Regions from separate parts of the Pseudomonas sp. NPDC087358 genome, predicted to be linked through region 3. Evidence: riboswitches for the same ligand, from Rfam matches in the RefSeq annotation. Region 3 holds a riboswitch; each other region holds the start of a gene.
The links. A riboswitch is a leader RNA that binds a small molecule or an ion and turns the genes downstream of it on or off. The one in region 3 is predicted to bind cobalamin.
Positions count from the first base shown of each region.

Region 1: linked by a shared signal. The riboswitch ahead of ACI2KS_RS09575 (CbtB-domain containing protein) and the one ahead of cobO (cob(I)yrinic acid a,c-diamide adenosyltransferase) in region 3 are both predicted to bind cobalamin.
Region 2: linked by a shared signal. The riboswitch ahead of ACI2KS_RS09805 (ABC transporter substrate-binding protein) and the one ahead of cobO (cob(I)yrinic acid a,c-diamide adenosyltransferase) in region 3 are both predicted to bind cobalamin.

Region 1 is NZ_JBJDOA010000003.1:606,788-612,449, reverse strand. Features, by position in the region: gene cobN (cobaltochelatase subunit CobN) at 1-973, opposite strand, end outside; gene cobW (cobalamin biosynthesis protein CobW) at 976-2,046, opposite strand; cobalamin riboswitch at 2,183-2,402, opposite strand; cobalamin riboswitch at 2,596-2,816, shown strand; gene ACI2KS_RS09575 (CbtB-domain containing protein) at 2,914-3,099, shown strand; gene ACI2KS_RS09570 (CbtA family protein) at 3,111-3,833, shown strand; gene ACI2KS_RS09565 (cobalamin biosynthesis protein) at 3,830-4,249, shown strand; gene cobM (precorrin-4 C(11)-methyltransferase) at 4,367-5,113, shown strand; gene nfuA (Fe-S biogenesis protein NfuA) at 5,368-5,662, opposite strand, start outside.
Region 2 is NZ_JBJDOA010000004.1:18,881-24,542, reverse strand. Features, by position in the region: gene ACI2KS_RS09820 (aldo/keto reductase) at 1-269, shown strand, start outside; gene ACI2KS_RS09815 (NCS1 family nucleobase:cation symporter-1) at 501-2,009, shown strand; gene ACI2KS_RS09810 (aspartate/glutamate racemase family protein) at 2,032-2,754, shown strand; cobalamin riboswitch at 2,861-3,059, shown strand; gene ACI2KS_RS09805 (ABC transporter substrate-binding protein) at 3,199-4,230, shown strand; gene ACI2KS_RS09800 (FecCD family ABC transporter permease) at 4,233-5,252, shown strand; gene ACI2KS_RS09795 (ABC transporter ATP-binding protein) at 5,249-5,662, shown strand, end outside.
Region 3 is NZ_JBJDOA010000019.1:47,943-53,604, reverse strand. Features, by position in the region: gene ACI2KS_RS28085 (C40 family peptidase) at 1-322, shown strand, start outside; gene ACI2KS_RS28080 (C40 family peptidase) at 411-947, shown strand; gene ACI2KS_RS28075 (PQQ-dependent sugar dehydrogenase) at 983-2,341, opposite strand; cobalamin riboswitch at 2,479-2,722, shown strand; gene cobO (cob(I)yrinic acid a,c-diamide adenosyltransferase) at 2,833-3,444, shown strand; gene ACI2KS_RS28065 (cobyrinate a,c-diamide synthase) at 3,441-4,742, shown strand; gene bluB (5,6-dimethylbenzimidazole synthase) at 4,739-5,389, shown strand; gene cbiB (adenosylcobinamide-phosphate synthase CbiB) at 5,386-5,662, shown strand, end outside.

The sequences.
Region 1 (5,662 bases), on a different contig from region 3:
CCGGTAGCGCAATATGCATCGCCAGATCCCGCGAGCCAAGGCCCTGCTCGCTGGCCTGCCAGGCCGGTTCGTTGTCCTGGGCGCAGATCGCCTGAATCACCGGAATATTGCGCCGGAACGGCCGCAGATGCGGCGCCTCCGGGCTCGACTGGGCGAAGCCTGTGGTGTTGAGGATCACCTCGCACTCGGTTTCATCCAGCCAGTCCTGCACCGCGGCCAGGCAAGCAGGTTCCTTGAGGCTGGCGACGGCAATCGGCAAAGGGTTCAAGCCTTGCGCCAGCAATCGCTGACAGAACACGTCGATGAAACCGGTATTGGCCGCCTGCAAGTGCGAGCGATAGAACAGCACCGCAGCCACCGGATTGCCTTCTTGCCAATCAGCCTGCCAGTCGTTCAAGCCGGCGCTGGCCTTGCCCGGATGGTATACAGCGGTGCGTGGCAGCGTCTGCGGCTCGCCCCAGGCGTAGTCGCGATCCAGCCAGCGACTGGCCAGGCAGTGAAACAGCTGCAAGGCGTTGTGCTTGCCACCCTGGCGCAGGTAATGCCACAGCCGCTCGCGATCCTGGGCAGGCTCGGTGCTCAGATCGCTGAGTTCCGGATCGGGACGGTCGTCGCCCGGCACCAGAATCAGCTTCACGCCGCCGTTTTTTTTAGAGGCCGCCGCCAGCGCCACCAGCCGCTCGACGCCATAGCGCCAGTAGCCGATACCGCCGTGCAGCGAAATCAGGATGACCTTGGCGTGGCGCAGCACCTGGTCGACATACAGATCCACCGAAGCGTGGTTCTGCACCTGCATGGGGTTGGCCAGACGCAGACTCGGGTAATCGTCTGGCAATTGCTGCGCGGTCTCAGCCAGCAACGCCAGGTGGGAATCGCCGCTGCACAGGATCACCAGCTCGGCAGGCGTTTGCCCAAGGTCAGCGATGCTGTCATCGGGGACGAAGCCTCCGGGCTGGGTGCGCAGCAGGTGCATGGTTAACCCTTGACCTCAACGGCGGCGCGCAGCTGGGCTTCGAGGACGGCTGCGTCCAGGTCCTGACCGATCAGCACCAACTGGGTCAGGCGCTGTTCGTCAGCCTTCCAGGCGCGGTCGAAATGCTTGTCGAAGCGTGTACCGACGCCTTGCACCAGCAGGCGCATCGGCTTGCCGGGAATCGCCGCAAAACCTTTGACGCGCAAAATGCCGTGCTGCACCACTGCCTGGGTCAGGGCGTCGAGCAACAGCGCTTCGTCGGCTTGCGGCAGCGAGATGGAGATGGAATCGAAGGCGTCATGATCGTGGTCGTCGTGGTCATCGCCTTCGTGGTGATCATGGTGAGTCTTGCGCCCATCGATGTGCAGCTCGGACTCGGCACCCACGCCCAGCAGAACGCTGATCGGCAGCTGGCCTTTGCTCGCTTCAATGACTTTCACCGCCGGCGGCAGTTCTTCGGCGACTTCGGCGCGCACGGCGGCCAGTGCATCGACGTCGAGCATATCGGCCTTGTTCAGAATCACCAGGTCGGCGCTGGCCAGTTGATCAGCGAACAGTTCGTGCAGCGGCGATTCGTGATCCAGGTTCGGGTCGAGTTTACGCTGCGCATCGACCTGATCCGGGAATGCGGCGAAGGTACCGGCGAGCACCGCCGGGCTGTCGACCACGGTGATCACCGCGTCGACTGTGCAGGCGTTGCGGATTTCCGGCCATTGGAAAGCCTGGACCAGCGGCTTGGGCAGGGCCAGGCCAGAGGTTTCGATGAGGATGTGATCCAGATCGCCGCGCCGCGCGACCAGTTCCTGCATCACCGGGAAGAATTCTTCCTGCACGGTGCAACACAGGCAGCCGTTGGCCAGCTCGTAGACGCGGCCATTGGCCTCTTCTTCGGTGCAGCCGATGGTGCATTGCTTGAGGATTTCACCGTCGATGCCCAGCTCGCCGAATTCGTTGACGATCACCGCGATACGACGCCCCTGGGCGTTATCGAGCATATGCCGCAACAGGGTAGTTTTACCCGAACCCAGAAAGCCGGTGACGATGGTGACGGGAAGTTTGGCCAGTGTTTTCATCGGATGCCCTTGAGCTTTGCGGCGGGCAGACTGGACGAGAACCGCGCGGCCGCCGATCAATGACAGGCATGCGGTTCGCTTCGCCACCGGATCACCCCGCCCGGTAATAATGAGAATTGCTGAGGGCGCTGTTCGAACAGCAGGCCCGGGTCGAGGCAGGTCTCCTGGCTTACGGCGGCCAGTCGCTGAAAGGTCATCAGGCGACCGGCATTCATCGCGCCTTCCCGCTTGCGCAGTGGCTATGCAATGAACATGACCGTTTACAGTTGCGGGGGCAGCTGTGGCATGGACCACATTCCCTTCTTAGCGCCGCGCCGGTGAGAACCGGAGCAGCGAACCTCAAGTGCGCAAGGCTACGCAGTGGTCCGGGGAAGGTCAACGAGCAAAAATCTTCGGGACTGAGGCCTCGTTTAGGAATGAGCTTGCTCGCGATCAACCTGGCCAGGCGACCTGATGTGGAACGGTCGATGGCAATCGCCAGCAAGCTCACTCCTACAGGGGATGCGCAACCAGCCCCCGTTGGTTGACTGAGGTGCTGCTGCATGCTTTCCTACACACCTTGTTACGGGTGCCCTTCACAGGGTGAAACGGGAAACCGGTGCGTTCAGGCCTCAAGGCTTGTGCAAGTCCGGCGCTGCCCCCGCAACGGTAAGCGAGTGAAGAGTCAGATCCACTGTGTCGGAAAGCGATATGGGAAGGCGATTCTTGAAGGCATGTGCTGCATGTGTCCCTCGCAAGCCCGGAGACCGGCCCGACAACGACACATAACAAACCCGCGGTGGGCGGGCGCTGTTGAGTTGACTACTGACGTGGGTCAGTGGTTTTCCCTGCGCCTTCCCGTCCGCTGACATTTCAGAGGGAAGCGCCATGTCGATCAGCACAACCAGCCAGACGTCCAGCAACATCAGCACCCAGAGCCAACGCCTCAGCGCTGCCATCAGCGCGATGATCCTCGGCGCGTGCCTGGTGTATTTCGCCGGTTTCTCGCACATCGACGCCGTGCACAATGCCGCGCACGACACCCGTCACAGCTCTGCCTTTCCGTGCCACTGAGACCTGCCGCCATGTTCAAGCGTATCGCTCAAACGGCCGGTTTCACCGGACTGCTCGCCGCCCTGCTGCTGACTTTGCTGCAAAGTTTCTGGGTCGCACCGTTGATCCTGCAGGCCGAAACCTACGAGAAAGCCCCCGCCGCCCAGGCACATGAGCATGAGCATGCAGGGGCCATGGCCGGTCATGTCCATGACCAACAAGCCTGGGAGCCCGAAGACGGCTGGCAGCGCGTGCTGTCCACCACCGGCGGCAATCTGGTGGTCGCCGTGGGCTTTGCCCTGATGCTGGCGGCGCTCTACACCCTGCGCACCCCGCGCACCGTTCGTGAGGGCGCGTTGTGGGGCCTGGCCGGTCTTGCCGTGTTCGTGCTGGCACCCACTCTGGGCCTGCCCCCCGAGTTGCCGGGAACCGCTGCCGCGGACCTGACTCAACGGCAGATCTGGTGGGTCGGCACCGCAGCCTCCACCGCCGCGGGGCTTGCCCTGATCGTGTTTGCCCACAACTGGCTGCTCAAAGTCCTGGGTGTGGCGATTCTGGTGGTGCCTCATCTGGTCGGTGCGCCGCAGCCTGAAGTGCATGCCTCGCTGGCACCTGAAGCCCTGCAAGCGCAATTCAAGATCGCCTCTCTGCTGACCAACGCCGTGTTCTGGGTCGCCATGGGCCTGATCAGCGCCTGGCTGTTCCGCCGCAGCGAGGCGTCCTCGGCTCACTCCGGTCTGAACCACGCCGTATGACTGCGGCCGGCGACCGGCCGATACTGGTGATCGGCCTGGGCTGCCAACGCGACTGCCCGGCGTCGGTGCTCATGGGCTTGATCGAGGTCAGCCTGCTGGAACATCGACTGTCGCTGTCCGACATCACCGCCCTGGCCTCCATCGACAACAAATCGTCGGAGCCTGGGCTGCTGGAACTGGCGCAGCAACTGACGTTGCCGCTGACGTTTTTCAGCGCTGAGCAGCTGGCCGGCTTTGAACCGCAGTTGACCCATCGCTCAGCGATAGCGTTCGAACACACCGGCTGTTATGGCGTCGCGGAAAGCGCGGCGCTGGCGATGGCTTCGCGCTTGTCGAACCGTGCTGCCAAGCTGCTGATCCCGCGCACCAACAGCTCGCAGGTGACCTTTGCCTTGGCCGGCCACGAGCCCCTGTAGCAGTCGGCCTGCCGGCGGTGGCGATCTTGCGCACGCCTGCGCCGGCAAGCCGGACTGCTTCAGGTGCGTATTCAACCCTGACACAATGCTTGAACCTCAATAGCGTCTGGAGACCCCATGACCGTTTTTTTCATCGGTGCAGGCCCTGGCGACCCTGACCTGATCACGATCAAGGGCCAGCGTCTGATTCGCACATGCCCGGTGATCATCTATGCCGGATCGCTGGTGCCCGAGGCCGTGCTGCAGGGTCATCACGCCGTGCAGGTGACCAACAGCGCTGAACTGCATCTGGAGCAGATCATCGACTTGATGAAATCTGCTCATGCAAACGGCCAGGACGTCGCCCGCGTGCACTCGGGCGACCCCAGCCTGTACGGCGCCATCGGCGAGCAGATTCGCTGCCTGCGCCAGTTGCAAATCCCGTTCGAGATCATCCCCGGGGTGACCGCCGCAGCCGCCTGCGCCGCACTGCTCGGCACCGAACTGACCCTGCCGGACATCTCGCAGAGCGTCATCCTTACCCGCTACGCCGACAAGACCGCCATGCCCGAGGGCGAAGCGCTGGGCGACCTGGCGCGGCACAAGGCGACCATGGCGATTCATCTGGGGGTCAATCATCTGGGGAAAATCGTCGCCGAGCTGAGCCCACACTACGGCAGCGACTGCCCAATCGCCGTGGTTCACCGCGCCAGCTGGCCGGACCAGGACTGGGTGGTCGGCACGCTCGCTGACATCGAGTTTAAGGTGCAAGCCAAAGGCTTTCGCCGCACTGCGCTGATCATCGTCGGCCGGGTGCTGGGCAATGATGTGTTCAGCGAGTCATCGCTGTACCGCGCCGGGCATGCGCATGTGTTCAGGCCTTGAGTGAATCGCGCTGGTTTTAGCGCTGCCTGGCGGCAGAAGCGTTTCGCCTTCGGCGAGTGACTTTTGAAAAGCGACAAAAGTCACCAAGATTGCTTGCTCCTGGTTTGGCCTGCACCCAAGTCGCGATTTGTGGTGTCTGGACTACCGCGGATTTAGAAGCAAAAATAAAAAACAGGTGTGGGCACCGGACTTAAAACCCACACAAAACAAAAAGCCCCGAACCAGTCGGGGCTTTTCGAGTCAGGCAAAGTCGCTTAGTAGTAAGCGTTTTCTTTCTGAGTGTGGTCGGTGACGTCACGCACGCCCGACAGCTCGGGGATGCGCTCGAGCAAGGTGCGCTCGATGCCTTCCTTGAGCGTCACGTCAGCCTGGCCGCAGCCCTGACAGCCGCCACCGAACTGCAACACGGCGATGTTGGCTTGATCTTCCTCGACCACGTCGATCAGGGTGACCTGACCGCCATGGCTGGCCAGACCCGGGTTGATCTCGGTCTGCAGGTAGTAGTTGATGCGCTCGTTGATCGGGCTGTCGGCATTGACCATCGGTACT
Region 2 (5,662 bases), on a different contig from region 3:
AGTATCAACAGGCACCCCAGGCGATGCTCGACAAGGTGGCGCACATCCAGGAAATCGCCCGCCAGTATCAAGTCAATATCAAAGCGGCGGCTTTGCAGTTCGTGCTCGCCAACGATCTGGTGGCCGCGGTGATCCCGGGAGCCAGTCGTCCCGAGCGCATTGCAGAAGACGTCGCGGCGTTCCACGCCAAAGTCCCGGACGGCTTCTGGCAGGCCATGCGTGACCAGGGTTTCATTGCCACCCAGGCACCTGTACCGGTCAAGGATTGACCGACGCCGGAACGCGCCGGTAAAAATCAGTCAACGCTGCACAAATTGCCGGCGGTGGAGTCTTCAAGGCCGCCACCGCTGGCATCCCGTCCGGGTACAGATCCAACCCTTGTGCCCCGCCTGAATCCAGCCCGTCTGTAACGTCCTCGTTGACTCATCTGTCATTTGAGTTAGTCTTGCCTGCGCACTGTATACAAAAACAAATACAAATAGCGCCGGAGATTGTTGAACATGCCAGTAGACAACACCCTGGATCCAGACCTTGCCGTCCGTGCCTCGACTGCCGACTATCCGCCCCTGAGCCCCCGTCTTCATAACCATGACCTGGCGCCCAGACGCGCTCAGGGAAGAACCTGGGGTGGATACAGCATCTTTGCTCTGTGGACCAATGATGTACACAATCTTGCGAACTACTCGTTTGCCATCGGCCTCTATGCACTGGGCCTTGGCGGTTGGCAGATCATGCTGTCATTGGCCATCGGTGCGGTGCTGGTTTATCTGTGCATGAACCTGACAGGCGACATGGGGCAGAAGACCGGCGTGCCATTCCCGGTGATCAGCCGGGTCAGTTTCGGCATTTTCGGCGCGCAGATCCCGGCCCTGATCCGGGCGGTGATCGCCATCGCCTGGTTTGGCATTCAGACCTACCTGGCCTCGGTGGTGTTGCGGGTGTTGCTGACCGCGCTGGACCCTGCGCTGGCAGACTACGACCATGATTCCTGGCTCGGTCTTTCCAGCCTGGGCTGGCTGTGTTTCGTCAGCATCTGGCTGGTGCAGTTCGTGATTCTCGCCTACGGCATGGAGATGGTGCGCCGCTACGAAGCATTCGCCGGTCCCGTGATTCTGCTGACGGTGGCCAGCCTTGCGCTGTGGATGTACAGCCAGGCCAACGGGCACATCGCCTGGACGATCAAGGAGCCGCTGCACGGTGCGCAGATGTGGCGCAGTATCTTCGCCGGCAGCGCGCTGTGGCTGGCGATCTACGGCACGCTGATTCTCAATTTCTGCGATTTTTCCCGCTCAGCGCCCTGCAAGAAGACCATTCGCAGAGGCAATTTCTGGGGCCTGCCGATCAACGTGCTGCTGTTCGCCTTCATCACCGTGATCATTTGCGGCGCGCAGTTTTCCATCAACGGTCAGATCATCCAGAGCCCGACCGACATCATCAAGACCATCCCCAGCACGTTCTTTCTGGTGCTCGGCTGCCTGGCGTTTCTGATCGTCACGGTGGCTGTGAACATCATGGCCAACTTCGTCGCACCGGCGTTTGTCCTCAGCAGCCTGGCACCGCGGCACCTGACGTTCCGCCGTGCCGGCATGCTCAGCGCCATCGTCGCAGTGCTGATCCTGCCCTGGAACCTGTACAACAGCCCGGTGGTGATCGTGTATTTCCTCTCCGGTCTGGGCGCCCTGCTCGGCCCACTGTATGGTGTGATCACCGCCGATTACTGGCTGCTGCGCAAGGGCCGGGTCGACGTGCCGCAGCTGTATACCGAGAATCCTGCCGGGCCCTATCACTACTGGCGTGGGGTCAATCCGCGTGCGGTCTGGGCGTTCGTTCCGGCGGCGCTGATTTCGATCATCACCGCTTTGGTTCCGGCGTTCGATTCGGTGTCGTCGTTCTCCTGGCTGATGGGCGCGGCCATTGGCGCGGCGCTTTATCTGTTGCTGGCCGATCGCCGTACAACCTTCAGGGACGTCAGCGGTGAAAGCATCGCCGTGCAGGACGTCCAGCATTGATCCCAAGCAAGAGACCTCACCCATGCGAATTCTGATCGTAAACGTCAACACCACCGAGTCGATGACTCAGACCATCGCCGAGCAGGCGCGTAGCGTCGCCTCGCCCGGCACCGAGATCATCGGCCTGACCCCGCGTTTCGGCGCCGAATCGGTGGAAGGCAATTTCGAGAGTTATCTGGCGGCCATCGCGGTGATGGACCGCGTGCTGTCCTACGACCAGCCCTATGACGCAGTGATCCAGGCCGGGTATGGCGAGCACGGCCGCGAAGGCTTGCAGGAGTTGCTTGAGGTGCCGGTGGTGGACATCACCGAGGCGGCGGCCAGCCTTGCGATGTTGCTGGGGCACAAATATTCGGTGGTCACGACCCTGGACCGCGCCGTGCCGTTGATCGAGGACCGGCTCAAGCTGGCCGGCGTGTTCGAGCGCTGCGCGTCGGTGCGGGCCAGCGGCATGAGCGTGCTGGAACTCGAAGAGCAGCCCGAACGTGCATTGGCAGCCATCGCAGAGCAGGCGGTCGAGGCGGTCAGCAAAGACAAGGCCGAGGTGATCTGCCTGGGTTGTGGCGGCATGGCCGGGCTTGATCAGATGATCCGCGATCGCGCCGGCGTGCCGGTGGTCGATGGGGTCACCGCAGCGGTTGCGCTGGCCGAGTCGCTGGTGCGTCTGGGTCTGAAAACCTCCAAGGTGCGCACCTACGCCAGCCCACGGCCGAAGAAGGTGATCGGCTGGCCGTTTCGGCCATGAGCATCGGCGCCTGTCGTTGATTCGGGCTGCAGGCCGGGCAGAATCGCTGCGCAGTGTCACCGGGCCGCTGATTCGCCCCCGGCTGTCGCCTGTGACAGGCGAATCGTTTACCATCCCCGCCGCCGGTTTCCACTGGGAATTAATAGGGAATCCGCGAGCCCTGATCTCTGGGGCTCAAACGGAACTGTCCCCGCAACTGTAGGCGCTGAGCCCTGCTTCATGATTGCCACTGGGTTGCCCCGGGAAGGCCGAAGCACGGCGATGACGCGCCAGTCAGGAGACCTGCCGGCGAGCGTCAATCATTCACCGGCGGGGTGTCCGGGAAGGACACCCCTGCGCGCCTTGCTGGCGTGATCTGCACTTGCCCCTTTACCGGCGGCGAGTCGGGATGTGCTTTCCAGTGCCTGTTTCGTCGGCAATCAGGTTCACTGGAGATCGCCCTTCATGTCGTCGTACCGCCTTGCCTCCTCGCTTGTGGGCCTGACGCTGTCCATCGCCACGCTCATACCCCAGGCCGCGCTCGCCGCGTCGACCCGCTATCCGCTGACCCTCGACAACTGTGGCGTCGGGCTGACCTTCGCCCAGGTCCCGCACCACGCCGTCACCATCGGCCAGGCAGCCACTGAAATGCTCTACGCCCTGGGCTTGAGCCCTTCGGTGACAGGCACTTCACTGTGGTTCAACGAGGTCCTGGGGCAATACAAGGAGGCCAACGAGCAGATCGAACGCCTGGCCGACAATGCACCCAGCTTCGAGTCGGTCATCGGCAAACGCCCGGACTTGGTGCCGGTGCAGTTCGAGTGGATGGTCGGTCCGCAGGGCGCGGTTGGCACTCGCCAGCAATTCCAGGAACTGAACATCCCCACCTACATCCTGCCTTCGGACTGCGAAGGCAAGAATAATCTGGTCGGCGCCGATGGCACTCGTCTCCAGGCCTTCAGGATCGACACGCTGTACAAGAGCATTGCGCAACTGGCCGAGATCTTCGACGTCCAGGACCGTGGTCAGGCACTGGTTGCCGGTTATCAGGCGCGTCTTGCCAATGCAATGGAGCAGTCCGCAGCGCACCACGGCGAGCAGGTCTCGGCGGTGTTCTGGTTCTCCAGCCCCGACATCAACGTCGACCCTTACGTCGCCGGGCGCAAAGGCATTCCCGACTTCATGCTCAAGACCCTGGGCATGCGCAACATCATCGATTCGGACGAGGAATGGCCGACCGTCGGCTGGGAAACCATCGCCAAGGCCAACCCGACGATTCTGGTGATCGCCCGTATGGACCGGCGGCGCTTCCCCGCCGACGATCATGAGAAAAAACTCGCCTTCCTCAAATCAGACCCGGTGACGCGCAACATGGACGCGGTGAAAAACAACCGCATCGTCATCATGGACGCCAGTGCCATGGAATCCAGCGTGCGGCTGTTCGACGGCATCGAGCAACTGGCCAAAGCCACCCAAAGCGCTGCCGTGAGCCCATGAACATGCTAATTCGAGTGCTGGCTCACGGCACGTGGGTCAGCGTGCTATTGCTGCTGGCGGTGCTGGCCGGCGTCGCCATCGGCGAGACCTCAATCGGCTTGCCGGTGATCTTTCAAGTGCTGGCGAACAAGCTGTGGGCCGCCGGTTACCCGCTCGATGCCATTGATGAGGGCATCGTCTGGAACTACCGACTGACCCGAGCCATCGTCGCCGCCGCCTGTGGCGCGGGGCTGGCGATTTGCGGCGTGGTCCTGCAATCGCTGCTGCGCAACCCGCTGGCCGACCCCTACCTGCTGGGCATCTCCGCCGGGGCCTCGACCGGGGCGGTGCTGGTGGCCATCGTCGGGTTCGGTGCCGGGGCCATTTCGCTGTCCACCGGGGCCTTTGCCGGCGCTGTCGCAGCGTTTGCCCTGGTCGCCCTGCTCGCTCGCGCCTCGCGGGGGCAGACGCCTGCCGGGCAGATCATCCTGGCCGGTATCGCCGGCTCGCAGCTGTTCAATGCGCTGACTTCGTTTCTGATCACCCGCTCGGCCAATGCCGAGCAGGCGCGCGGCATCATGTTCTGGTTACTGGGCAACCTCAGTGGCGTGCGCTGGGCCTCGGTCGGGCTGGCAGTGCCGGTGGTGCTGATCGGTCTGTTGGTCTGTCTGTGGCACAGACGCTCGCTGGATGCCTTCACCTTCGGCGTGGACTCAGCAGCGTCGCTGGGCATTCCGGTGCGTCGGGTACAGACCCTGCTCATCGCCACCGCCGCGCTGGTCACCGCAGTGATGGTGTCGATTGTCGGCTCCATCGGTTTCGTCGGCCTGGTCATCCCCCATGCCGTGCGCATGCTCGCCGGCGTACGTCACGCCCGACTGCTGCCGCTGAGCGCCTTGAGCGGTGCGTTGTTTCTGATTGGCGCCGACGTGCTTTCGCGCACCTTGATCAAGGGCCAGGTGCTGCCCATCGGCGTGATCACCGCGCTGGTCGGTGCACCGGTGTTCGCCTTGATCCTGGCGCACGGAAACCGCAGCCGATGAACGTCATGACAGAGGCAGTCAGCAACGTGCTCAGTGGCATCAACCTGGGCTTGACCCTCAAGGGCGTGCCGTTGCTCAGCGAGGTCACCCTGGCCATTCGCGCTGGCGAGAACCTGGGCATCGTCGGCCCCAACGGTTCGGGCAAATCGACGCTGATCAAACTGCTGGCAGGCATCCAGCGCCCTACCCGCGGCGAGGTGTTCCTGCACGGTCAGCGCCTGTCGGGGATGCGCCGTCGCGACATCGCCCAACAGCTGGCGGTGGTTGAACAGCACGCCGACACCAGCGACTCCATCAGCGTGCTGCAAGCGGTGGAACTGGGGCGTACCCCCTGGCTCTCGGCACTCTCGCCATGGAGTGATGAGCACGCACGCATCGTTTGCCAGGCGATCACCGACGTCAATCTGCAA
Region 3 (5,662 bases):
GAGCCTGCCTCGTTCTTCGCGCGAGATGATCAACATCGATGCACCGCTGGTCAAGCGTCATGACCTCAAGCCTGGCGACCTGCTGTTTTTCAGCACCGCAGGGCGCGGTCGCGTCAGCCATGCCGGCATCTACCTGGGTGATGATCAGTTCATCCACTCCAGCAGCCGCCGCAGCGGTGGTGTCCGAGTCGACAGCCTCGACGATGCCTACTGGGCTCGCACCTTCATCGAAGCCAAGCGCGCACTGGCCATGGCACCTTCCAAGGTTCCTGAAACAACGACTGCGATGACTTCGACTACAATCAAGCGCCAACACCGTTAATTCCGGCCGTGCAACCGGGGAAACCCGGATTGCACACGGCCCCGGCTCCCGGCAGAGTAAGCCGCATCCCGCAAAGGTTGTTGTGTCTATGTCGTTTACGGTTCGTCTGGCTGTCGCTTCACTGGCTCTATTGCTGGCCGCCTGCTCCAGCAATCCTCGGCCAGCCCCGCCCAAGGTCATTTCCAGACCTGTGGTTTCCGTTCCTTCCCAGTTTTCTTCGCCTCTGGCTGACGATGTGCTGCTGCGCGCCATTGGGCTTGTCGGTACGCCTTATCGCTGGGGCGGCAACACGCCTGATTCGGGTTTCGACTGCAGTGGTCTGATCGGTTATGTCTATCAGGGCGCGGCAGGCATCACCCTGCCACGTTCGACTCGGGACATGATCAATCTGCGTGGGCCGGATATCGATCGCACTCAACTGCAGACCGGCGACCTGGTGTTCTTTGCCACCAGTGGCGGCTCGAATGTCAGCCACGCGGGGATCTACGTCGGAGAAGGGCGTTTCGTGCATGCGCCAGCCACCGGCGGGACGGTCAAGCTCGACAGCCTCGACAAGCCTTATTGGCAGAAAGCCTGGTTGAACGCCAAGCGCGTGATTACGCCGTCGAATCTGGCTCGCCAGTAACTGGCAGCGAAAATGTAATCAGGACCGGTGGTCTATCAGGGCTTGTTGGTCGAAGCCTGGACCGTCCGCGCCGCCGTCCGCGCCGCCGTCACTCGCCAGATTTTGTTGCCGACGTCATCGGCCACCAGCACCCCGCCCTTGTTGTCATTGACCACGCCCACCGGCCGACCTTGCGCCTTGTCATCGGCATTGAGGAACCCGGTCAGCAGGTCCACTGGCGTGCCGCTCGGTTTGCCGTCCTTGAAGGGCACGAACAAGACCTTGTAGCCGCTGTGCGGTTTACGGTTCCACGAGCCATGCTGGCCAACCAACAGCCCTTCATTGAACGGTGCTGGCAGCGACTTGCCGTCTGCAAAGGCCAGGCCCAGCGATGCGGTATGCGGGCCGACAGCGAAATCCGGCGCGATGGCCTTCTGCACCATCTGCGCGTTCTGTGGCGAGACCCTGATGTCCACGTGCTGGCCGTAATAGCTGAACGGCCAGCCATAGAAGGCGCCGTCCTGCACGGAGGTCACGTAGTCGGGCACCAGGTCGCTGCCGATCTCGTCGCGCTCGTTGACCGCCACCCATAGTTTGCCGGTGTGTGGATCCCAGTCCATGCCGTTGGGGTTGCGCAGGCCGGAGGCAAAGATCCGGTGATTGCCGGTGGCAGCGTCCACTTCCCAGATAGCCGCCCGATCCTTCTCCGCCTCCAGGCCGTTTTCAGCGACGTTGCTGTTGGAGCCGACGGTCACATACAGCTTGCTGCCGTCCTTGCTGGCGATGACGTTCTTGGTCCAGTGGTGATTGATGGTGCCGCCGGGCAGGTCGGTGACTTTCAGCGGCTCGCCCTTTATCGACGTTTCGCCCGGCTGGTAGTTGAAACGCAGCAGGCGGTCGGTGTCGGCCACATAGAAATTGTTGCCCACCAGTGTCATGCCGAACGGCGAGTTGAGGTGGTCGATGAAGACGGTGCGGGTTTCGGCGATGCCATCATGGTCCTTGTCGCGCAGCAGGGTAATGCGGTTTGCGCTCGGCACCCCGGCACCGGCGCGGCCCATGACTTTTTTCATGACCCAACCCTTTATGCCTTTGCTGTCGTCCGGTTTTGCCGGCTCGTTGGTTTCGGCCACCAGCACATCGCCATTGGGCAGTACGTAAAGCCAGCGCGGATGATCGAGGTTCTCGGCGAAGGCTGCGACCTGCGTGCCCGGGGCTGCGGTGGGTTTGCCGCCTGCGGGCCAGCCGACGGCCGGGGCGATGTTGACCGTGGGGATCAGCGTCTTGTTGGGTTCAGGCAACTGGGGCGACGGTCCGGTGCCGTCCGAGACCTGCAGCCTGGACGACTCGCCGCATGCTGCGAGGCCCCCAGCGACCAACAGTAAAACCACAATCTGGGGTTTGAGCGTGAACATGGTCGAAACTCCCTTTGCTGGCAGTCATGCAATGGCATGTCTAGCAATAGAGGCCTGGCCTGGCGCAGGGGTTCAACCGGTGATCAATTGCGCCATTGGGCCGAGCTTCGATTGACGCTCCGGGGGCAACCCACTAACCTTCGCGGCTTGTTTCAGGTGCCCGCGACCAAGGTCGATCAACAGGGTGAAACAGGGAAGCCGGTGCGAGCGCTCATGCGCTTAATCCCGGCGCTGCCTCCGCAACGGTAAATGAGTCAAGGCCACGCACACCGCCACTGTGTTCATCGAACATGGGAAGGCGCGCGGCCCGCGCAGAAACGGCAATTGCCTGTCTGTGTTCGCTCATGAGTCCGGAGACCGGCCTGATCCAATCAACAGCATCACGGAGGGCGATGCTCTGCGCAGGCTCGGGCATTCAGGTCCCGGCGCCTGCTGTCAGTCTTTGCCTGCGTCCTCCGTTTGCCACAGCTGCCCTCAAGCGGAGAGCCCGGATGAGCGAATCCCCCGAACGTGACGAACGCCACCTGGCGCGCATGCTGCGCAAAAAGGCGGTAATGGACGAGCGCATTGCCAGCTCGCCGAACGAATGCGGCCTGTTGCTGGTGCTCACCGGCAACGGCAAAGGCAAGAGCAGTTCCGCCTTTGGCATGTTGGCACGGGCCATGGGCCACGGCATGCAGTGCGCCGTGGTGCAGTTCATCAAGGGCCGCAACGCGACCGGCGAAGAACTGTTCTTTCGTCGTTTCCCCGAACAAGTGCGCTACCACGTGATGGGCGAGGGGTTCACCTGGGAGACCCAGGACCGCCAGCGCGATATCGCCGCCGCCGAAGCGGCCTGGGCGGTGACCCAGGGCATGCTCAAGGACCCGACCATCGGGCTGGTGATCCTTGATGAACTGAACATTGCCCTCAAACACGGTTACCTCGATCTTGAGCAGGTGCTCAGCGATCTGCAGGCGCGCCCGCCGATGCAGCACGTGGTAGTGACCGGCCGTGGCGCCAGGCAGGAGCTGATCGACCTGTCCGACACCGTTTCCGAAATTGCCGTGGTCAAGCATGCGTTCCAGGCCGGCATCAAGGCGCAGAAAGGCATCGAATTGTGAGTCAACGTTTACCAAGGCAATGCCCTGCGGTGTTGATCGCCGCCCCGGCGTCCGGTCAAGGCAAGACCACCGTCACTGCGGCGCTCGCGCGGCTGCATCGTAATCAGGGGCGCACCGTGCGCGTGTTCAAGTGTGGGCCGGACTTTCTCGACCCGATGATCCTCGAGCGCGCCAGCGGCAACCCGGTCTATCAACTGGATATGTGGATGGTCGGTGAGCAAGAAAGCCGTCGCCTGCTGTGGGAAGCCGCCGCAGATGCCGATCTGATTCTCATCGAGGGGGTCATGGGGCTGTTTGACGGCACGCCTTCGAGCGCCGATCTGGCGCGGCACTTTGGAGTACCGGTGCTGGCCGTGATCGACGGCACCGCCATGGCGCAGACCTTCGGTGCGTTGGCCTTGGGCTTGGCGCGGTATCAGCCTGACCTGCCATTTGCCGGCGTGTTGGCCAACCGCGTCGGTACCGTGCGGCATGCGCAGTTGCTCGAAGGTAGCCTGACCGAAGGCTTGCGCTGGTATGGCGCGCTGTCGCGGGAAACCGGGATCGAACTGCCAAGCCGGCATCTGGGGCTGGTTCAGGCCAGTGAACTGAACGACCTGGACGTGCGCCTGGATGCCGCCGCTGCGGCACTGGCCAGCACCTGCGACGCCGCGTTACCGCCCGCGGTGACCTTCGCTGCGCCCGATTTCCTGCCCGCCGAGCCGTTGCTTCGCGGCGTGCGCATAGCCGTCGCCCATGACGAGGCCTTTGCCTTTACCTACGGCGCCAGCCTGGATCTGCTGCGTGCCATGGGCGCCGAGTTGGCGTTTTTCTCGCCGATCCGCGACAGCCAACTGCCTGAAGCTGACAGCCTGTACCTGCCCGGCGGCTACCCGGAGCTGCACCACGTAGCGCTGGGGCAAAACCTGGCGATGCTGCAGGCGATTCGTGCTCACCACGCGGCAGGCAAGCCACTGCTGGCTGAGTGTGGTGGCATGCTTTACCTGCTCGATGCCTTGACCGATGTCGACGGGCAACGCGCCGAATTGGTGGGGTTGCTCAGTGGCGAGGCGGTGATGCAAAAGCGACTGGCCGCCCTGGCCCTGCAGGCAGTGGAACTGCCGGAAGGCACCTTGCGCGGGCACACCTACCATCATTCGCTGACCAGCACCGAGTTGACGCCAATTGCCCGTGGCATCAGCCCCAATGGCGGTCGCGGCGCCGAGGCGGTGTATCGCGACGGTCGGATGACCGCGTCCTACGTGCATTTCTATTTCCCGTCCAACCCCCAGGCGATGGCGGCGCTGTTGTTGCCATGACTGACCACGCCTTCAGCGCCGATGAGCGCGCGGCCGTGTACCGGGCCATTGCCGAGCGCCGGGACATGCGTCACTTCAGTGGCGGGGCGGTGGCCCCTAAACTACTGGCGCGCTTGCTGGAAGCCGCGCACCAGGCACCCAGTGTCGGCTTGATGCAGCCATGGCGCTTCATTCGCATAAGCGATCGCCAGTTGCGCACGCAGATTCAGGCGCAGGTCGAAGAAGAACGGGTTCGCACCGCTCAGGCGCTCGGCGAGCGTTCCGATGACTTCATGAAGCTCAAGGTCGAAGGCATCACAGAGTGCGCCGAAGTATTGGTCGCGGCCCTGATGGATGACCGCGAGAAGCATATTTTCGGGCGTCGCACCTTGCCGGAAATGGACATGGCGTCGTTGTCCTGTGCGATCCAGAACCTGTGGCTGGCCGCGCGCGCCGAAGGCCTGGGGATGGGCTGGGTGTCGCTGTTCGACCCGCTTTCACTGGGCCAGTTGCTGGATATGCCAAGCGGTTCAAAACCCTTGGCGATTCTGTGCCTGGGGCCGGTTCAGCAATTCTATCCGGCGCCGATGCTGGTACTCGAAGGCTGGGCGCAGGCGCGTCCGCTGCAAGAGCTGATCTATGAGAACAAATGGGGAGTGAGTCCATGAGCGTGGCGTTGTTGAGCGTCGCCGGCGTTGCGCTGGATGCGCTGCTGGGCGAGCCCGAACGAAACCACCCGCTGGTCGCGTTCGGGCGCTATGCCGAGCGTATCGAGCAGCGTTTCAATGCCGCAGGTCGTGGCTGGCGCAGCCACGGTGTCAGCGCCTGGTTCATCGCAGTGATCCCGCTGACCCTGCTGGCCACGGTCCTCAGCTGGTTGCCCTACATCGGCTGGCTGGTGGAAGTGGCGGCGCTTTACTGCGCGCTGGGTCTGCGCAGTC